DNA from 4 places in the Variovorax stachyos genome. Region 1 is predicted to be linked to each of the others. Evidence: predicted binding sites of a transcription regulator. Region 1 holds the regulator's gene; each other region holds the start of a gene.
The links. Region 1 encodes LexA, which represses DNA repair genes until DNA is damaged. Its sites were predicted from a motif close to ACTGTATNNNNATACAGT; they were not measured.
Positions count from the first base shown of each region.

Region 2: the regulator LexA is predicted to act here: its motif matches at 1,272-1,289, upstream of ACMGEZ_RS22425 (ATP-dependent helicase).
Region 3: the regulator LexA is predicted to act here: its motif matches at 2,043-2,060, upstream of ACMGEZ_RS27300 (PA0069 family radical SAM protein).
Region 4: the regulator LexA is predicted to act here: its motif matches at 2,226-2,243, upstream of recA (recombinase RecA).

Region 1 covers NZ_JBLFFN010000002.1:196,697-201,939, reverse strand. The annotation lists gene kdsB (3-deoxy-manno-octulosonate cytidylyltransferase) at 1-510, shown strand, start outside; gene adk (adenylate kinase) at 635-1,291, shown strand; gene ACMGEZ_RS04185 (DUF6152 family protein) at 1,295-1,768, opposite strand; gene ACMGEZ_RS04180 (hypothetical protein) at 1,784-2,200, opposite strand; gene ACMGEZ_RS04175 (asparaginase) at 2,205-3,200, opposite strand; gene lexA (transcriptional repressor LexA) at 3,275-3,949, shown strand; gene ACMGEZ_RS04165 (hypothetical protein) at 4,095-4,427, shown strand; gene ACMGEZ_RS04160 (D-2-hydroxyacid dehydrogenase family protein) at 4,550-5,243, shown strand, end outside.
Region 2 covers NZ_JBLFFN010000014.1:133,958-139,200, reverse strand. The annotation lists gene ACMGEZ_RS22435 (5'-methylthioadenosine/adenosylhomocysteine nucleosidase) at 1-109, shown strand, start outside; gene corA (magnesium/cobalt transporter CorA) at 102-1,088, opposite strand; gene ACMGEZ_RS22425 (ATP-dependent helicase) at 1,303-3,402, shown strand; gene hpf (ribosome hibernation-promoting factor, HPF/YfiA family) at 3,637-3,966, shown strand; gene ACMGEZ_RS22415 (PTS sugar transporter subunit IIA) at 4,060-4,527, shown strand; gene hprK (HPr(Ser) kinase/phosphatase) at 4,559-5,243, shown strand, end outside.
Region 3 covers NZ_JBLFFN010000025.1:47,201-52,443, reverse strand. The annotation lists gene add (adenosine deaminase) at 1-896, opposite strand, end outside; gene ACMGEZ_RS27305 (LysR family transcriptional regulator) at 979-1,935, shown strand; gene ACMGEZ_RS27300 (PA0069 family radical SAM protein) at 2,080-3,168, shown strand; gene ACMGEZ_RS27295 (efflux transporter outer membrane subunit) at 3,119-4,618, opposite strand; gene ACMGEZ_RS27290 (efflux RND transporter periplasmic adaptor subunit) at 4,615-5,243, opposite strand, start outside.
Region 4 covers NZ_JBLFFN010000006.1:134,959-140,201, forward strand. The annotation lists gene ACMGEZ_RS13135 (sensor histidine kinase) at 1-899, opposite strand, end outside; gene ACMGEZ_RS13140 (response regulator) at 925-1,596, opposite strand; gene ACMGEZ_RS13145 (MarR family winged helix-turn-helix transcriptional regulator) at 1,657-2,142, opposite strand; gene recA (recombinase RecA) at 2,290-3,357, shown strand; gene recX (recombination regulator RecX) at 3,367-3,816, shown strand; gene argC (N-acetyl-gamma-glutamyl-phosphate reductase) at 3,837-4,766, opposite strand; gene sucC (ADP-forming succinate--CoA ligase subunit beta) at 4,963-5,243, shown strand, end outside.

The DNA.
Region 1 (5,243 bases):
CAGCTGGGGCTTGCGGACGACGAGATCGTGGTGAACGTCCAGGGCGACGAGCCGCTGATCGATCCATCTCTGATCGACGCCGTTGCCCGAACCCTGGCTTCGCATCCCGATGCGGCGATGAGCACGGCCGCGCATGCCATCGATTCCCTCGAGGACTTCCTCAATCCCAACGTCGTCAAGACGGTGCTCGACGCCCGGGGCAACGCGCTCTACTTCAGCCGGGCACCGATCCCCTGGTGGCGCGACGGCTTCGCGAAGAACGGGCCGACGGCCTTGCCGACTTCCCCGTCACCGCTGCGCCATATCGGCATCTACGGCTACCGCGCGGGCTTCGTGCGGCAGTTCCCGGATCTGCCGCCTGCGCCCGTGGAGGCGACCGAGGCGCTGGAGCAGTTGCGCGCCCAGTGGCACGGCTATCGCATCGCCGTGCATGTGAGCACGCATGCGCCCGGCCCGGGGATCGACACGCCCGAAGACCTCGCGCGGGTCCGCGCCCTTTTCGCCGCCTGATCACGCCCGCCGGCGGGCGTATTCGCTCGAGAGTGCGTGCTATCCTCGACGCAACTCCGCCCTATGCAACGCAGTCACCGGCATGCCAGGCGCGACAGAAGATCGAAGAACCTCCGAGGACACCATGAGACTGATTTTGTTGGGCGCCCCCGGGGCGGGCAAGGGCACACAGGCTGCCTTCATCTGCCAGAAGTACGGCATTCCTCAAATCTCCACCGGCGACATGTTGCGCGCGGCCGTCAAGGCCGGCACCCCGCTCGGCCTGCAGGCCAAGGCGGTGATGGCCTCCGGCGCATTGGTGAGCGACGACCTGATCATCGACCTGGTCAAGGAGCGCCTCGCGCTGCCGGACTGCGCCAACGGCTTTCTCTTCGACGGCTTCCCCCGGACCATCCCGCAGGCCGACGCCATGCGTGCAGCCAACGTCAAGCTCGACTACGTGCTCGAGATCGACGTGCCCTTCGCCGACATCATCGAGCGCATGAGCGGCCGCCGCTCGCACCCGGCGTCCGGGCGCATCTACCACGTCAAGTTCAACCCGCCGAAGGTCGACGGCAAGGACGACATCACGGGCGAAGACCTGATCCAGCGCGACGACGACAAGGAAGAGACGGTGCGCCACCGCCTCGAGGTCTACAGCCAGCAGACCCGGCCGCTGGTCGACTACTACGCAGCCTGGGCCAAGGCCGAACCCGAGACCGCGCCGAAGTACCGGGTGATCAGCGGCGTCGGCAGCGTCGACGAAATCACCCAGCGCGCGCTGGCTGCCTTGGCGAGCTGATCGTCAGGCAGGGCTGGAACGCAGCCCGTAGGCCTTGCCGTCGACGAACAGGTATTCGACGCGCATCACGGGCTCTCCCTTTTCTTCCTTGAACGTGAAGCCCACCGCAGAGACAGCGGTGCCCGGCTTGATCTCCGCGACCTTCCAGGCCTCCATGCGCGTCAGCGGCGCGAGTTCGAGCTCCCACTGGCGGTCAGTGCGGCGAGGCGCGGTTGCCCGCGCGAGCAAGCCCGGACCGTCGACCGGCGCGCTCTGCGGGGGCAGCGCCCGTTTCCCCAGATCGGCCGGCACCTTGAGCCCGGACGGGACGTCGATCAACAGTTCCGCATGCGGGTTCTGCCAGCGCACCTGCGCCACCCTTCCTTCGAGATAGATCGGACGGTCCTGGTCGAAGCTGCTCCAGCCATGGTGGGCCCAGGCAAGGGGTGTGGCCAGCGGCAGGGACGCGGCGGCGATGACGATATCGCGACGTTTCATCGAGAAAGCTCCTCTTCAGTAGGCGATCCAACGGCCGCAGAACACGACGGCCAGCCAGATCGCAGTAGATAACAACATTTGTACCCGCGCCATCGCATCGAGTTTGTGCAGCGAGCCGCGCATGTGGAACCAGCCTGCGTTGAAGCCGGCGGCCACCAGCAGGCCCATCTTGATCAGGAAGGTCTGATTGGCCAGCAGTTCCGCCGGCTGGGTGGCGAACATCAGCGAACCGCTGGCCGCCGCAAGTGCGAAGCCGCTGGCCGCGATCGACAGCGACAACCTGGCCATGGCCGCCACCGGCAGGACGGCAGCGCGCCCGAACACCCGTACCTCGAGCGCCACCAGGTTGCCGAGCAGCAGCGCGATGCCGACGATGTGCACCACCTCCAGCGCCGGATAGAGCCAGGCGTGCGAGCGCAGGGCCTCGAACATGCGCTCAGACGCCGCCGGCCTGCGTGGCCATCAGTTCCAGCGCCAGGGCAATGCGCGCCTTCACCGGCGTCAGGGCGCCGGCGTCGCGCAGCGCAGCACCCGGCGTGGGGAGAATGCGGCCCTGCAGGCAGCGCGTGGCGCGCACGACCGCAATGCCGGCCGCCTGTGCTCGCAGCGCGGCCGCTTCCAGCGCCTCGTGCAGGGTGCCGTTGCCGGTGGCCGCGAGCACCAGGCCCTGCACCGGTTCCGCAGCGCCTGCTTGCTGCTCCAGGATCAGCGCATCGACGATGCTGCCGCGCGCCTCCGCGTGGCTCATCAGGATCTCCACACGCGGCCAGCGGGCGGCCTGCTGCATCAGCTCGAAGCACAACCGTGCAGGCTCAGGGGGCGACGCGGGCCAGTTCCTGAGCTCGCGCAAGGCGCCCTCTTCCACATAGGCCACTGGCCCCGCATCGCCGGAACCGAAGGCGTCGACCCGGTAGGTGTGTACCTTCTGCACATCGAAGGCGCTGTGCACCGCGCCCGCGCACACCGCCACCACGCCCCGCGCACGTGCGCTCGCGGCGACCGCGATGGCATCGCGTACGTTCTGCGGCCCGTCCGGCGTCAGCGCGGTTGCAGGCCGCATGGCGCTGGTCAGCACGACCGGTTTGGACGGCGCCAGCACGGACTGAAGAAAGAACGCGGTTTCCTCCAGGGTGTCCGTGCCGTGGGTGATGACCACGCCCGCTACGTCGGCCTGTGCCAGCCAGTGGGCACAGCGCTCGGCCAGGCTGCGCCAGATCCCGTAGCCCATGTCCTTGCTGTCCACCTGGGCCACCTGCTCGGTCTGCAGCGCGATGCCCGCCGGCGCCGCGATGCCCTCCAGCAACTCGGTCACGCCCACCTGGCCGGCCGTATAGCCGACGTTGTCGGCCGCTGCGGCCGAGCGGCCCGCGATGGTGCCGCCCGTGCCCAGGACGACTACACGACGCCTGCCTTCGCTGATGTTGTCGACCATGACTTGCCAAAGCTCCGGAAACTGGTTAAAAATACAGGTACTGGATATTCAGCCAGTGCCGCAAGGAGTCGTCAATGCAGTTCGCCGTCAAGCTTACCGCCCGCCAGCAGCAGATTCTGGACCTCATCCAGAGCGCCATCGCACGCACCGGCGCGCCGCCCACCCGTGCCGAGATCGCCGCCGAGCTGGGCTTCAAGTCCGCCAATGCGGCCGAAGAGCATCTGCAGGCCTTGGCGCGCAAGGGCGTCATCGAGCTCGTGAGCGGCACCTCGCGCGGCATCCGGCTCAAGGGCGATGCGCTGCGCTCGCTGAACGAATCGCGCAACAACCAGTTCTCGCTTTCACTGCCCGGCATGGCCCAGCTCGCGCTGCCGTTGATCGGGCGCGTCGCTGCCGGTTCGCCCATCCTGGCGCAAGAGCACGTGGACCAGACCTACTACGTCGAGAACACGCTGTTCCAGCGCCAGCCGGACTACCTGCTCAAGGTGCGCGGCATGTCCATGCGCGACGCCGGCATCATGGACGGCGACCTGCTCGCCGTGCAGGCCACCAAGGAGGCCCGCAACGGCCAGATTGTCGTGGCGCGGTTGGGCGACGAAGTCACGGTCAAGCGCCTCAAGCGCAACAAGCAGGTCATCGAGCTGCACGCCGAGAACCCCGACTACCCCACCATCATCGTGCAGCCGGGCGAGCCTTTCGAGATCGAAGGCCTCGCCGTCGGCCTGATCCGCAACACGATGCTGATGTAGCCGCACAAGGCGGCCTGAGCGAATCCCGCTCACGCTGCCCAGCGGCTGCGACAGGTGGCGGGCGTATGGCCAAGGGCCATCACCCTGTCGCGGCCGGCGAAAGCAATCCTGCCTATGTTCAATCTCTGACCTTCATGGAGTTCACATGGGAATCGCTCTGCTCAGCTTCGTCGACCTGTTCACGCCCCTTCAATCACTTGCCAGCCGCTGGATACCGTCGCGCCGCCGAAGCGCTTCCGGCCTCCGCTACGTCGGCATCCGCCCCAGTTGCGCCGTGCGGCCCGTCACGCCGGCATCCCGCCTGTCGGCACCGCCCCGGCCGCTGCGCGTGGTGCGCACGGTCGATGCGCAACACCAGGGGCCGAGCACCGGCCGAGTCGTGATCTCCGGCCGCATGGCGGATGTCTGCGCCGAGCTCGACCGGCTGGTTGCCCTGGAAGCTGCAAGTGCGGCGCCTTCGCCGGGCCATCTGCATTGACGATCGCGCGCCGGGTCCAGGCGCGCTGAGCGCCCGGCCCGCGGGGCATGTCCCAGGAGCGCCCTGCGCTTCTGGCGCGTGGCGCGCGGATCCGTGCATGGTGCGAGGCACAATGGCACGCCATGAACATCGTGATCCTCGACGACTATCAGGACGCAGTGCGCAAACTGCGCTGCGCCTCCAAGCTCGACGCGTATGCCGCCAAGGTCTACACCAACACGGTCAAGGGCATCGGACAGCTCTCGGTGAGGCTCAAGGATGCCGACGTGATCGTGCTGATCCGCGAACGCACCCAGATATCGCGCCAACTGATCGAGAAGCTGCCCAAGCTCAAGCTGATCTCGCAAACCGGGCGGGCTGGCCAACACATCGACGTCAATGCCTGCACCGAGCACGGCGTGGCGGTCGCCGAGGGCTCGGGCTCGCCGCTGGCGCCGGCCGAGCTCACCTGGGCGCTGATCATGGCGGCAATGCGCCGCCTCCCGCAGTACATCAGCAACCTCAAGCATGGCGCCTGGCAGCAATCGGGGCTCAAGTCCGCGTCCATGCCGCCCAACTTCGGGCTCGGCTCGGTGCTCAAGGGCAAGACGCTTTGCATCTGGGGCTATGGCCGCATCGGCCAGCTGGTGGCACGCTATGGCCAGGCCTTCGGCATGCAGGTGGTGATCTGGGGCCGCGAAGAGAGCTGCGCCCGCGCCCGCTCTGACGGCTTCCAGGTGGCGCCGAATCGCGAAGCCTTCTTTGCCGCGGCGGACGTGCTGTCGATCCACCTGCGACTCACGGAGGAGACCCGAGGCCTGGTCACGCTCGAGGATC
Region 2 (5,243 bases), on a different contig from region 1:
CCAGGCCCATGCCGACTTCCTGCGCTTCGTCGCCGCGGTCGCGAGCCGCTACAGCCTGGCCCTGATCGAGGCCTGGCTCGCGGGGCTGCCCGGCTCCCGCGCTACTTGAGCCAGCCGCGCCGGCGGAAGTACCACATCGGCACCAGCGCGCTGGCAACCATCAGCACGATCGCGTAGGCGTAGCCGTAGCTCCATTCCAGCTCGGGAATGAGCTTGAAGTTCATTCCGTACACGCTCGCGATCAGCGTTGGCGGCAGCAGCGCCACGCTGGCCACCGAGAAGATCTTGATGGTCTTGTTCTGGTTGATGTTGATGAAGCCGACCGTGGCGTCCATCAGGAAGTTGATCTTGTCGAACAGGAAGGCCGTGTGGTTGTCCAGCGACTCGATGTCGCGCAGGATCTGCCGCGCCTCCTCGAACTGCTCGGCGTTGAGCATGCGGCTGCGCATCATGAAGCTCACCGCGCGTCGCGTGTCCATCACATTGCGGCGGATGCGGCCGTTCAGGTCTTCCTGGCGCGCGATAGCGGCCAGCACCTCGCCGGCCAGCTCGTCGCTCACGTTGCCTTCGAGCACCTTCTTACCGGCGACTTCCAGCTCGTCGTAGATGTTCTCCAGCGAGTCGGCCGAGTACTCGGCATCGGCGTCGAAGAGCTTGAGCAGCACCTCCTTGGCGTCCTCGATCAGCCCGGGCGCCCGGCGCGCGCGCATGCGCAGCAGGCGGAACACCGGCACGTCCTCGTCATGGATCGAGAACAGCACCCCGCGGCTGCGCAGCTCGGCGTTGTGCTGGTTGAGGATGAAGGCCACCCGCACGGAGCGCGGGTTCTCGTCGTCGTCGATCAGGAAGTCGCTGCGCACGTGCAGCTCGCCGTTGTCTTCCTCGTAGAAGCGCGCCGACTCCTCGATGTCCTCGTCCATCGCATCCTCGGGGATGGACAGGCCGTAGTACTGCTTGATCCAGCGCTTCTCGTCCAGCGTGGGTGATTCGAGGTCGACCCAGATCGGCTGGAATTTCGACAGTTCCTCGAGCGCTTCGATCTCTTCCTGGACGAGGCGGCCGTTGGCGAGCGTGAAGATGTTGAGCATGGCTCACTCCCGGGTGGTGTGGTGACGTTGGCGAGGGCGGGGGCGAAGGGCGCTTTCAAGTCCCTGGCCAACGACGCGTCACAGGGGAGTTGAAAGCTGCCGAGGCGGGACGGTGTCCATCGAAGTCTCCGGTTGCAGCGAGGCGCGATTATGTCACCGGCCCCTTGCATTTTCCTGAGCGGATCTGGATGGATATCCAGTAAAGTCGCGCTCGATGTCCAGCGTCGCGATCCCAGTCCCCCTGCGCCAGGAAGAGCGTCTTGCCGCGGTGCTCTCCGAACTGAACGAGGCACAGCGGGCGGCCGTCGAGCACGGTGCCGGGGAAGCGTCCCCGGACGCGCGACCACTGCTCGTGATCGCCGGCGCCGGTTCGGGCAAGACCAGCACCCTGGCGCACCGCGTGGCCCACCTGATCGCGCACGGCGCCGATCCGCAGCGCATCCTGCTCCTGACCTTCTCGCGCCGCGCCGCGCAAGAGATGGAGCGGCGCGCCGGCCAGGTGCTGGCGAAGGTGCTCGGGCTGCGCTCGGAGGCGCCGCCGTCCTTGCCCTGGGCCGGCACCTTCCACGGCATCGGCGCCCGGCTGCTGCGCGAATATGCGGCGCAGATCGGCCTCGACGCCAGCTTCACCATCCACGACCGCGGCGATGCCGAGGACCTGATGGGCCTGGTGCGCAGCGACATCGGCCTGGCCGCGATGGAGCGGCGCTTCCCGCGCAAGGGCACCTGCCTGGCGATCTACTCGCGCACCGTCAACGGCGGCGCGCCGTTGGCCGAGGTCCTGGCCCAGGCCTTCCCATGGTGCGCCGAATGGGATGCCGAGCTCAAGCGCCTGTTCGGCGCGTACGTCGAGGCCAAGCAGGCCCAGCAGGTGCTCGATTACGACGACCTGCTGCTGTACTGGGCCGAGATGGTGGCCGAGCCCTCGCTCGCGGCGCAACTGGGCGCGCGCTTCGACCATGTGCTGGTCGACGAGTACCAGGACACCAACCTGCTGCAGTCCGCCATCCTGCGCGCCCTCAAGCCCGACGGGCGCGGCCTCACCGTGGTGGGCGACGATGCCCAGGCGATCTATTCCTTTCGCGGCGCGACCGTGCGCAACATCCTCGATTTCCCGGGCCAGTTCAGCCAGCCCGCGCGCATCGTCACGCTGGAGCGAAACTACCGCTCGACCCAACCGATCCTGGACGTCTCCAATTCGGTGATCGCGGCGGCGGCCGAGCGCCATGCCAAGACCCTGTGGACGGACAAGCCCTCGATGGGCCGGCCGCAACTCGTGCTGGTTCCCGACGAGGCCCAGCAGGCCCGCTTCGTGGCGCAGCGCGTGCTGGCGCACCGCGAAGGCGGGCTGGCCCTGAAGTCGCAGGCCGTGCTGTTCCGCACCTCGAGCCACAGTGCGGCGCTGGAGCTCGAGCTGGCACGGCGCAACATCCCCTTCGTCAAGTACGGTGGCCTCAAGTTCCTGGAGGCCGCGCACGTGAAGGATCTGCTGGCGGTACTGCGCTTTGCCCAGAACCCGCGCGGGCGCATGGCGGGCTTTCGCGTCACCCAGCTGATCCCGGGAATCGGGCCGGCCACCTCGACGCGGCTGCTCGAGGCGATGGCCGAGGCGGGGGATCCGGCTGCCGTGGTGCAGGCCTTCCAGCCGCCCGCCGCCGCGAAGGAGGAGTGGGCGCGCTTCGCGGCGATCTATGTGCAACTGCGTGCCCCGGAACTCGCCTGGCCCGCCGACATGGAGCTCGCGCTGCGCTGGTACCTGCCGCACCTGGAGCGGCTGCACGACGATGCCGGATTGCGTCGCGGCGACGTCGAGCAACTGGCCCGGCTGGCCTCCGGCTACGCCTCGCGCGAGCGCTTCCTGACCGAGCTCACGCTCGACCCGCCCGAGGCCACCAGCGACCGGCCCGGCCCGCCCCTGCTCGACGAGGACTACCTGATCCTCTCCACCATCCATTCGGCGAAGGGCCAGGAATGGCGCTCGGTGCACGTGCTCAACGTGGTCGACGGCTGCATCCCGGCCGATGTCGCGCAGGGCGCCCAGGAACTCGAGGAAGAGCGGCGCCTGCTCTACGTGGCGATGACGCGTGCCCGCGACCATCTGCACCTGATCGTGCCGCAGCGCTTCTACGTCACCCAGCAGGCGGTGCGCGGCGACCGCCATCTCTACGCCGGGCGCACGCGCTTCATCTCGGCGGCCGATGCCCGGGGCTTCGAGCAAGTCACCTGGCCGCCGGCGCCCGAGCGGGCCCCCGCGGTGCCGCCGCCGGCGGCGGTCATCGACTTGCGCAAGCGCCTGCGCGCCGCATGGCGCTGAGCACGGCGCGCGGTCTTTAGCACTACATATTTGATAGCGCCGGGGCCTTGACCACAAAGGCCTCCGGGGGTTTGCGCCAGGAGGGATTGCAATTCGATGACAGCATGGGCATAGTGAACCGACCCTTCCTCTTCTCCTTCCCCTGCCTTCCCCAACCCTCTTTTTTTTCGCCGGCCAGGCTTCATTTCTTGAGGCAAGGCCATTTTCCCAACCGTCAATTCCAGGAGGTCATTCATGAATTTGACGATCAGCGGTCACCACCTCGACGTCACCCCCGCGCTTCGCAGCTACGTCACGAGCAAGCTGGACCGAATCACCCGTCACTTCGACCAGGTGGTCGATGTGAAGGTGATCCTCACCGTGGAAAAGCAAAAGGAAAAGGAAAGGCGCCAACGGGCCGAATGCAATATTCACGTCAAGGGCAGTGACATGTTCGCCGAGTCGAGCCACGCTGATCTCTACGCCGCCGTCGACGAGCTGGTCGACAAGCTCGACCGCCAGGTCGTGCGGCACAAGGAGTGCCTCAAGGACCACTACCACGCTGCGCCGAAGCGCGTGATGTAGTGCCCCTTCGGGCAAACACTCTTGCGGGCCGCCTTCGGGCGGCTCTTTGCTTTTTGCGGGGCGGGTGCATAATCGCCCCCGCCCTGCCCCAACATGAACCGACTCGCGTCCATCCTGCCGCCCGCTCAAGTCCTTGTGAGCGTCGACGCCACCAGCAAGAAACGAGCTTTCGAAGAAGCGGGCTTGCTGTTTGAAAACCTGCACGGCCTCGGCCGCGCCCTCATCACCGACAGCCTGTTCGCCCGCGAGCGTTTGGGCTCCACCGGGCTGGGGCACGGCGTGGCCATCCCCCACGGCCGCATCAAGGGCCTGAAGTCGCCGATGGCGGCGGTTTTCCAGCTGGCCAACCCGATCGGCTTCGATGCGCCGGACGAGCAGCCCGTGGTGCTCCTGATCTTCCTTCTGGTGCCCGAAGCGGCGACCCAGAAACATCTGGAAATACTTTCCGAGATCGCCGAGCTGCTGAGCGACGCCGGCCTGCGCGAGCAGATCAAGTCGAGCAACGACGCCGCGCAGCTGCATGCCCTGATCGCAGGATGGCAATCGGCCCAGGTCGCTTGAAGCGCAGCATCTTCCGTCCGGCGTCTGGCGCATGAAGCCGACCGTCATCAGCGCCGATGCGATGTTCGAGGAGTTCCGCGGCTCCTTGCGCTGGGAGTGGCTTGCGGGCCTGGGCGCCTCGGAGCGCCAGTTCGACCCCGGCGTCATCAGTCGTGCCCAGTCGGCCGCCGACCTGGTCGGCTACCTCAACTACATCCATCCCTACCGCGTGCAGATCCTCGGCGCGCGCGAAGTGGCCTATCTCACTCGCGGCTCGCCGGACGACTGCGTGCGGCGTATCGCCCGCATCGTGACGCTGGAGCCGCCCATGCTGGTGCTGGCCGACGGGCAGGTGGCGCCCGACCAGCTGCTGTCGATCTGCGAGCGCGCCCAGCTGCCCCTGTTCGCGACGCGGGAATCCTCCGCCTTCGTCATCGACCTGCTGCGCGCCTACCTGTCCAAGCATTTCGCCGAACGTACCTCGATGCACGGCGTGTTCATGGACATCCTCGGCCTGGGCGTGATGATCACCGGCGAATCGGGGCTGGGGAAAAGCGAGCTGGGCCTGGAGCTGATCTCGCGCGGCAACGGCCTGGTGGCCGACGACGCGGTCGATCTCTATCGCATCAACCAGACCACGCTCGAAGGGCGCTGCCCCGAGCTGCTGCAGAACCTGCTGGAAGTGCGCGGCATCGGCCTGCTGGACATCCGCGCCATCTTCGGCGAGACCGCGGTGC
Region 3 (5,243 bases), on a different contig from region 1:
GCCCAGGCCTGGGTGGGCGTGACCTTGTGAAGCGTGGGATCGTCGGTGTTGGGATGGATGCGCAGTCCCAGGCCGGGCATGCGGCGGATGGGATGGTCCAGAGCCCAGCGCTCGGGCGGCAGCGTGCGCAGATAGTACGAATTGGTCGGCACCACGGTGAAGAGCACGCCGCGCTCCGCGCACTCGCGCGCGAATTCGGGCTGGTCCACCACCGTGTAGCCGTGGTCGATGCGGTCCACGTGCAACAGGTCGAGCGCGGTGCGCACGTTCGTCCACGGCATGCCGAACTCGCCGGCATGCGCGGTGGTCTTCAGGCCGGCGCGGCGGGCGTCGCGGTAGGCCTGCAGGAAGAGCTCCGGCGGACGATCGACCTCGCGGTAGTCGATGCCGATGCCGATCACCTCATCGCAGCGGTTGGCCGTGACCCATTCCACCATCTCGACGGCGGCTTCGGGCGTGGCCTCGCGGTCGATCGCCGCGATCAGGCGGCCGGTGATGCGGAAGTCCCGCTCCGCGTCGTGGATGGCGCGCACGATCGCCGCTTGCGCGTCCGCATAGGCAAGACCGGAGACATGCACCGTGCCCGTCGGATTCCAGAAGAACTCGCTGTAGCGCACGTGGTGGGCCGCGGCGTCCTCGAGGTATTCGAGTGCCAGCCGGTGCAGGTCGTCCGGCGTGCGCAGCAGATGGGCGTCGAGCGCGCGCAGCACGCGCAGCACGCCGACGGGCTTCTCGCCGCGCGTATAGAAATCCTCCACCTCCTGTTCGGCCAGCGGGGACCCGGCACGGCGATTGAGCGCGGCGAAGGTGGCGTGGCGCACGGTGCCGAACAGGTGGCAATGCAGCTCCATCTTGGGCATCGCGTGCAGGAAGGCATCGAGTGGCGCGGGTGTCATCGGGCCAGTCTAGTCAGTGCCAGGCCATAAGCAAAGTTTTGAATTCCTATAATTTGATTCATCCAATTAATAAGCAAGCGCCATGGCTTCCCTGCCTCTGCGTGCCTTGACCCTGCGCCAGCTGCAGTTTTTCTCGGTGCTGGTCCAGGAGGGCCAGTTCGGCCGTGCCGCGCGGCGCCTGTCGATTACCCAGCCCGCGCTGAGCAACGCCATCAAGCAGATGGAGAAGCTGCTCGGCGCAGAACTGCTGACGCGTTCCACACACCGCCTGGAACTCACGCCGGTGGGCGCCGAGGTGCTGGCGCGCACGGACTTCCTGGTCAACACGGTGGAAGTGGCGCTGCGCGACATCGAGAGCACCGTGCAGCGCGGTCGCGCCTTCGTTCGCATCGGCGTGATCCCCTCCGCCAGCGACAGCGTCGCGGCGGCGGTGAGCGGGTTCCTACGCGAGACCGGGCGTGCGCTGGAGCTGGCTTGGCGCGATGCGCCTTCGACCACGCTGCTGGCCGAGGTGCGCAGCGGCCAGCTCGACCTGGCGATCGCCGCCATCACCGAGCCGCCGGGCGGCCTGGCCTGCGTCGAGCTGCTGCGCGATCCGCTGGTGCTGGTGGTGCGCCGCGACCATGCGCTGGCGCGCGCCCGGGAGGTGGAATGGGAGGCGATCGGCGACCAGCGCCTGGTGTTGTTCGAAAGCGGCAGCATGCCGGCGCTGGGCGACCCGGCGCGCGCGCAATTCGCGCAGGGCGCCGAGCCCTACCGCGTCAGCTATTCGGAAACCCTCTATGCGCTGGTGCGCGGCGGCCTTGCGCTCGGCCTGATGCCGCGGCTCTACACCGGGACCTTGCGCGATCCCGAGCTGGTCGTGCTGCCGCTGGCGAAGCCGCGCATCACGCGACGCGTGGCGTTGGTCTACCTGCCGGGGCCGACGCGCAACGTGGTGGCGCAGGAGCTCATCGCCTTCCTGCGCCGACGGTTACCGGGGCCCGCCGCTGCCGCGCAGGCGGTGCGCATAGCGAAGAAGAGGCTGCGCAAGGCTTAGCCCTAATCAATGCAGCTCGGTCGCCGTATGGCTCATCTCGCGCACGCGCGGATAGCCAGCCGGGTGCGATGTCCGTTCCGCGTGCATGCCCGGCGGATTGGTGGAATACTGTATATCCATACAGTTTTTCCGAGGTGAAAGACCATGCCCGATGCTTTCATTCCCCTTCATGCGATCAAGGGCCGCGGCGCGGCGACCCGGCTGCCCCACCGCTTCGAGCGCGACGAGCGCGACGCCTTCGACGACGGCTGGGGCACGCTCGAGGAAGGCGCCGCCGAGCCGCTCCCGCCCCTGCAGACCGAGGTGCGCTTCGAGGACGTGAAGTCTGTGCTGAGCGAGAACGACTCGCCCGACATCCACTTCGACCGCTCGATCAATCCCTACCGCGGCTGCGAGCACGGCTGCATCTACTGCTTCGCTCGGCCGACCCACAGCTACCTGAACCTCTCGCCCGGCCTCGACTTCGAGACCAAGCTGATCGCCAAGCGCAACATCGTGGAAGTGCTGCGCGCCGAGCTGGGGCGGCGCAGTTACAGGCCGCAAAACCTGGCGATCGGAACCGCGACCGACTGCTACCAGCCGATCGAGCGCGAGCTGCGGCTCACGCGCTCGGTGATCGAGCTGCTCCAGGAGGTGCGCCATCCCTTCGGCCTGGTCACCAAGTCCAGTGCCGTCGAGCGCGACCTCGACCTGATTGCGCCGATGGCCGCGCAGCATCTGGCGGCGGTCTACGTCACCATCACCACGCTCGACGGCGAGCTCGCGCGCAAGCTGGAGCCCCGCGCCGCTGCGCCGCACCGGCGTCTGCGCACGGTGCGCACGCTGGCGGAGGCGGGCGTGCCTGTGGGCGTGAGCGTGGCGCCGCAGATTCCCTTCGTCACCGAGGACATGGAGAAGGTGCTGGAGGCGGCGTGGGAGGCCGGCGCGCGCAGCGCCTTCTACACGGTGATCCGCTTGCCCTGGGAGGTGGCGCCGCTCTTCAAGCAGTGGCTGGAGCTGCACTACCCGCAGCGTGCCGCGCGCATCATGGCGCGCATCCACGAGATGCGCGGCGGCAAGGACTACGACGCGTCGTTCGGCACCCGCATGGTCGGCACCGGGCTGTGGGCCGAGCTGATCCGCCAGCGCTTCGAGAAGGCGGCGCATCGGCTGGGCTTCAACCGCGAACGCATCGCGCTCGACCTCAGCGCGTTCCGGCCACCCGGCGCAGCGGGGCAGGGCAGTCTGTTCTAGCGTCAGCTGCGCTGCCGGCGCTGTCCGGTGCGACGCCGCACCAGTCGCCGCCCAGGGCCTTCACGAGAAACACCGAGGTCAGCAGGCGCTGGCCCTGCAACTGCGCGGCCTGGCGCTCGGCGGTCAGCAGCGACTGTTGCGCGCTGATCATGTCGAGGTAGGTCGAGGCACCGCCCTCGTAGCGGCTGGTCGCCATGTCCAGCACGCGGCGTGCCGAATCGACGGCGGCGAGCGACTGCGTCACCGCGCGGTCCAGCGCGGCGAGGCCGGTGATGCCATCCTCGGCCTCCTGCATTGCCGTCAGCACCACGCGCCGGTAGTTGGCGACGGTGGCCGCATGCCCGGCCTGGGCGAAATCGACGTTGGCACGCACGCGCCCGCCGTCGAACAGCACCTGCGTGGCCGAGACGCCCACCGACCACAGCAGGCTCGGCGCATCGAACAGGCTTTCGATCATGCGGCTGTCCACGCCGAGCATCGGCGCCAGCATCACGCTGGGATAGAAGGCGGCGGTGGCCACGCCGATCTGCGCGTTGGCCGCAGCCATGGCGCGCTCCGCCGAGGCCACATCGGGACGGCGCTCCAGCGCCTCCGAGGGCACGCCGATGGGGATGGCCGGCGGCACGATGGGGCGCAGGTCCGGCGCCAGCGCAAAGCTGGGCGCGGGCGTGCCGGTCAGCGTGGCGAGGGCATGCTCGTACTGGGAGCGCAGCCTTCTCAGCACGTCCACCTGCGCCAGCGTGCTGTCCAGCAGCGCCTGCTGTTGCGCCACGTCCAGCCCCGAGACGGCGCCGAGCTCGTGGCGCGCCGTCACCAGTTCCAGCGCGCGGCGCTGCAGCGCGATCGAGCGCGACAGCACGTCCAGTTCGATGTCGGTCGCGCGCAGGTTGAAGTAGGCCGAGGCGAGGTCGGTGGTGAGCAGCAGGCGCGTGTTCTCCAGATCGGCCGCCGACTGCTCGGCGGAAGCGGTCGCGCCCTCGACCGAGCGCTGCACGCGGCCGGCGAGGTCCAGCTCGTAGCTGGCGTTGAGCGAGAGCGCGAAATCGTTCTGCACCGTCGAGAAGTTCTGCGCCGCATAGTTGGTGAGCGGGCGGTTGGCGGAGATCTTGAACCGTGCCGCGCGTGCGCCCAGGCCCAGCTGCGGAGAGCGTGCCGCGTCGGCTGCGGCCAGTGTGGCGCGCGCCTGCGCGAGCCGCGCGCCCGCGAGCGTCAGCGTGGGGCTGTTGCGCAGCGCCTGCTGCTGCAGGCGATCGAGCTGGGCATCGCCGAAGCGCTGCCACCAGGGCCCCTTGTCGAGCGCATCGCTGGGTGCGGCCTTGCGCCAGGGCGCCTCGAGCTGCCAGCTCACCGGCACCTCGACCTGGGGCGCGCGATAGTCCGGCCCCGCGGCGCAGGCCGCAAGCAGCAGTGCACTTGCCAGGGCGGCCCAGGGACGCAGCCGCACCTTCACGCCGGTTCCTTGGCCACCGCCACCACATCGCCCTCGGCTAGCGAGTCGGAGGGATTGAGGATCAGCCGATCGTTCGCGGCGATGCCGTCCAGCACCTCGACCGTCTCGCCGTAGTTGCGGCCGAGGTTGACGGTGCGCAGGCGCACGCGCCCTTCGGCATCGACCGTGGCAACGCGCGTGCCCTCGGGGCGGAACAGCAGCGTGTTGGCCGGAATGCTGAGCGCGCGGCTGGCCGCCAGCGGCAGCGAGACCTGCACGTAGGCGCCCGGCAGGAGCAGGCCCTCGCGATTCGGCAGCGCGACCTCGACCTGCATCATCCGCGTGGCCGTGTCGATGGCGCCGGAGGTGCGCGCCACCTCGCCCTTGAAGCTCTGGCCGCGCAGCTCGGCCTGCGTCACCACCACCGGCTGGCCGGTCTTGACCAGCTGCGCGTAGGCCTGCGGCACGTTGATGTACACGCGCAGCGGATCGGTCTGCGCGAGCAAGAACAGCGGCCGGCTGCCGCCTGCGTCGATCAGGTCACCCACATCGACGTTGCGCCGCGTGATGACGCCCGCAAAGGGCGCGACGATGCGCTTGAAGCCCTCCGTCTGGCGCAGCCGCTGCACGTTGGCATCGGCCGCGG
Region 4 (5,243 bases), on a different contig from region 1:
TGGTTCACCGTGTGGGTTGCGCGCACGCTGGCCCGGCCGATCTGCTTGAGCGACTGCTTGAGCTCGTCGGCATTGGCGCCCTCGCGCTGCGCCAGGTCGGCCTGCATGCGCAGCCCCGCAAGCGGCGTCTTGAGCTGGTGCGCCGCATCCGCCAGGAAGCGCTTCTGCGTGCCGATGGACTCGTTGAGCTTGTTCAGCAGCTCGTTGACCGACAGCACCAGCGGCACTACCTCGAGCGGCACCGAGGACTCGTCCAGCGGGCTCAGGTCGCCGGGGCGGCGCTCGCGGATGCGCGCCTCGATCACCGACAGCGGCTTGATGCCGCGCACCAGCGCCAGCCAGATCAGCAGCACCGCCAGCGGCAGGATCGCGAACTGCGGCAGCAGCACCCCCTTGATGATCTCGGTGGCGAGCACCGATTGCTTCTCGCGCGTCTCGGCCAGCTGCAGCAGGGCCAACGGCGCTTCGGGCGTGCGCCCTGCGAGCCAGAGCGATGCGACCCGGACGGGCTGGCCGTAGAGCTCCCCGTCGCGCAGGTAGACCACGCCCGGCGTGGGCACGTCTTCGGTGTTGGTCTGCGGCAGCTCGGGCTCACCGGCGACCACGCGGCCTTCTCCGTCCTGCAGTTGGAAGTACACGTGGTCCGCCTCGTGCGCGCGCAAGATCTCGCGCGCCGAGGCCGTCAGTTCGAAGGGCTGGCGCTCCACTGTCGCGTCCACCAGCTTGGCCAGGGCGCGGATGTTGTATTCGAGCGTGCGGTCGAAGGGCGCGTTGGCGATGCCCTGCGCCACCAGCCAGGTCACGCCGATGCTGACCGGCACCAGCAGGAGGAGCGGCGTGAGCATCCAATCGAGGATCTCGCCGAAGAGGGAGCGCTGCGCGCGTTGGAAGAGTTTCACCGAGCGCTTTGGGAAGGAAGACGGATCAGGGGATTTTTTCGAGGCAATAGCCGAGGCCGCGCACGGTGGCGATGTGGATCGGCCCCTTCTCGATCTTCTTGCGAAGACGGTGGATGTAGACCTCGATCGCGTTGAGGCTCACCTCTTCGCCCCATTCGCACAGGCGCTCGACCAGCTGGTCCTTGCTCACCAGCCGGCCCGCGCGCTGCAGCAGCACCTCGAGCAGGCCCAGCTCGCGCGCGGACAGCTCGACCATCTTGCCGTCGATGGTCGCCACCCGGCCAGCCTGGTCGTAGACCAGCGGGCCGTGCTTGATGGAATTGCTCGTGGCGCCCATGCCGCGCCGGGTGAGGGCGCGCACGCGCGCCTCGAGTTCCTGCAGCGAAAAGGGTTTGGCCATGTAGTCGTCGGCGCCATAGTCCAGGCCTTTGACTCTTTCCTCGACGCTGTCGGCCGCGGTCAGCACCAGCACCGGGAGTTGCGATCCGCGGGCGCGCAGGCGCTTGAGGATTTCGAGGCCGTGCAGGTTGGGCAGGCCCAGGTCGAGGATCAGGAGGTCGAATTCGCTGTTGGTCATCAGCGCGGCATCGGCTTGCGAGCCGGTGGCCACGTGGTCCACCGCCGAGCCCGAGGTGCGCAGGCTGCGCAGCAGCGCATCGGCCAGCACCTGGTCGTCTTCTGCTATCAGTATTCGCATGCCGCGTCTCCAGACATGGCGGGCTTGCGCGGGCCGCCGGGCCGTCTCCCGCCTGCGATTCTAGGCGGCCGCATAGGCTTCGAGCCCAATGGAAACCACTGTGGCGATGTCGTCGCCCACGCTGGCCCGGAACTCGCGTTCGGCCTGCGCCACCGCCTTGCGGAAGGCCTCAAGCCATGCCAGGCCGTCGGCGGTGAACAGCACGCGCCGGGCGCGCGCGTCGTGTGCATCCGGACCGCGCGTCACCAGGCCCCAGGCCTCGCACTGGTCGACCAGCTTGCCCATGGCCTGCTTGGTCATGCCCGCGCGTTCAGCCAGCTCGGTCAGCCGCGAGCCCTCGCGCGCGAGGTGGCGCGTGATGTGGATGTGGGCGGCGCTCACCTGCGCGCGCGCCGCGAGGTTGGACAAGGCGAGCGGCACGTCGGCGTCGTGCGCCATGAGGGCCAGCACACGCTCGTCGAAGCGGCGCATGGCATGGCCCAGCAGGCGGCCCAGGTGGGTCTGGCGCCAAGCGTCGGGATCGATCGGGAATGCAGGGTCCACCATCAGCCCTCGATAGTAAGCCAAGCTGACCAAAAAACGGGTTTACTCAAACCCATGGGCCTCTACACTACTGTTCAGACATCCAGGCTGTTGTTAAAAGCAGTCTCATGAATCCCTCCACAACCCATTGATCCCCAAGGAGTTTTCCACATGGACGCACTCGTCAAAGGCAGCAGCATCTCGGTCGCAGGCAGCGAAAAGGCCAAGGCCCTCCAGGCTGCCCTGGCCCAGATCGAAAAGCAATTCGGCAAGGGCACCATCATGCGGCTGGGCGAAGGCGAGGCGCTGGAGGACATCCAGGTGGTTTCCACCGGCTCGCTGGGCCTGGACATTGCCCTGGGGGTCGGTGGCCTGCCGCGCGGCCGCGTGATCGAGATCTACGGGCCGGAATCCTCGGGCAAGACCACGCTCACGCTGCAGGTCATCGCTCAGATGCAGAAGCAGGCCGGCACCTGCGCCTTCGTCGATGCCGAGCATGCGCTGGACGTCCAGTACGCGCAGAAGCTGGGCGTGAACCTGTCCGACCTGCTGATCAGCCAGCCCGACACCGGCGAGCAGGCCCTGGAGATCGTCGACTCGCTGGTGCGCTCGGGCGCCGTCGACCTGATCGTGGTCGACTCGGTGGCCGCGCTTACGCCCAAGGCCGAAATCGAAGGCGAGATGGGCGATTCGCTGCCCGGCCTGCAGGCGCGGCTCATGAGCCAGGCGCTGCGCAAGCTCACCGCCACCATCAAGAAGACCAACTGCATGGTCATTTTCATCAACCAGATCCGCATGAAGATCGGCGTGATGTTCGGCTCGCCCGAGACCACCACCGGCGGCAATGCGCTGAAGTTCTACGCCTCGGTGCGCCTGGACATCCGCCGTATCGGCACCATCAAGAAGGGCGACGAGGCGATCGGCAACGAGACCAAGGTCAAGGTGGTGAAGAACAAGGTCTCGCCGCCCTTCAAGACGGCCGAGTTCGACATCCTGTTCGGCGAGGGCATCAGCCGCGAAGGCGAGATCATCGACATGGGCGTGGCCGCCAAGATCGTCGACAAGTCGGGCGCCTGGTACGCCTACAACGGCGAGAAGATCGGGCAGGGCCGCGACAACGCACGCGAGTTCCTGCGCGAGAACCCGACGCTCTCGCGCGAGATCGAGAACAAGGTGCGCGAGTCCCTGGGCATTCCGCTCCTGCCCGAGGACGCGGGCGAGAGCGCATCCGGGGGTTGATCACCGGTGATGGCTTCCAGCGCTCCTTCCCTCAAGGGTCGCGCACTGCGACTGCTCGGGCAGCGCGAGCACTCGCGCACCGAACTCGAGCGCAAGCTGGCCAGGTACGAGGAAGAGCCCGGTTCGCTGGCACGCGCGCTCGACGAGCTGACGGCCAAGGACTTCATCAGCGAGGCGCGGGTGGTGCAGTCGGTATTGCACCAGCGCGCAGCCCGTCACGGTGCGGCGCGCGTACGCCAGGAACTGCTGCACAAGGGTGTTGCGCCGGAGGCGGTGGCCGAGGCGGTGGCCAGCCTGGCCGGCAGCGAGCTCGACCGGGCGCGCGAGGTCTGGCGGCAGCGCTTCGGCACCCCGCCGCAGGACGCGGGCGAGCGGGCCAGGCAGGTTCGCTTCATGTTGGCACGCGGCTTCGCCGCAGCCGTGGTGGCCAAGGTGCTGCGCGCGGACTTCGACGAATGAGGGCCTGAGCCCGGCGCGGCTCAGAGGCCCAGCATCAGCTTCAGGTTCTGCACAGCGGCGCCGCTGGCACCCTTGCCCAGGTTGTCCAGGCGGGCGATGACGACCGCATGGCGGTGGTCCTCGTTCGGGAACACGCGGATCTCGAGGTCGTTGGTGCCGTTCAGCCCCAGCGCATCGAGCTTGCCGTCTTCGGTGGGCGGCAGCACCTTCACGAACTGCTCCGGCGTATTGCTCTTGGCGTAATGCGCCGCCAGCGCCTCCTGCAGGTCGCCGGCCTTGGGCTTGCCGGGGAGTTCGTCCAGATGCAGCGGCAGCTGCACCAGCATGCCCTGCTTGAAGTTGCCCACCGAAGGGATGAACACCGGCCGGCGCGTCAGGCCGGTGTACTTCATGATTTCGGGGATGTGCTTGTGCTTGAGGCCGAGGGCATAGGTCTCGAACAGCGGCGCTTCGCCCTTTTCGTGAGCCTCGATCATGGTGCGCCCACCGCCGGAGTAGCCGCTGACGGAGGGCAGGGCGATGGCATGGTCGGCCGGCAGCAGGCCGGCGTCGACCAGCGGGCGCACGATGGCGATGGCGCCGGTCGCGTAGCAGCCGGGGTTGGCGACGCGCTCGGCCTTGGCGACCGCGTCCTTCTGGCCGGCCACCAGCTCGGAAAAGCCGAACACCCAGCCGGGGGCGGTGCGGTGCGCCGTCGAGGCGTCGATGATCTTGGGACGACGGCCCTGGCCTTCGAGTTGGTCGATGAGCGCCACGGACTCGCGCGCCGCATCGTCGTGCAGGCAGAGCACCACCAGGTCGACGCCGGCCATCAGCTCGCGCTTGGCAGCCACGTCCTTGCGCAGCTCGGGGGCGATGCTCACGAGTTCGACCTGCGGCATCTTCTGCAGCCGCTCGCGGATCTGGAGGCCGGTGGTGCCGGCCTCGCCGTCGATGAAGACCTTGGGCATGGTGGAAGCCTCGGAATGCCTGAGAAGGGACGTAAGAAAAAACTACGTAGTGACCGCAGCGGCCGCTCGCCGTTGGTGCGGCGCACCATGATACAGTCGCCTGCTGTCCTCCGCCCGGCCACCCCCGGCGCGCCGTGGCCCGAGGGCAACACGAAATCTCCCGTTCCCCAACCCCTCGTCCCCGAGAGACACCCTCATGAAGATTCACGAGTACCAAGGCAAGGAAATTCTTGCCAAGTTCGGCGTGCCTGTGCCGCGAGGCATCCCGGCATACACGATTCAGGAGGCGGTCGAGGCCGCCCAGAAACTCGGCGGCCCCGTGTGGGTGGTCAAGGCCCAGATCCATGCGGGTGGCCGCGGCAAGGGCGGCGGCGTGAAGGTCGCCAAGAGCATCGACGATGTCAAAAGGCTGGCCGGCGAGATCCTCGGCATGCAGCTCAAGACGCACCAGACCGGCCCCGAAGGCCAGAAGGTCCG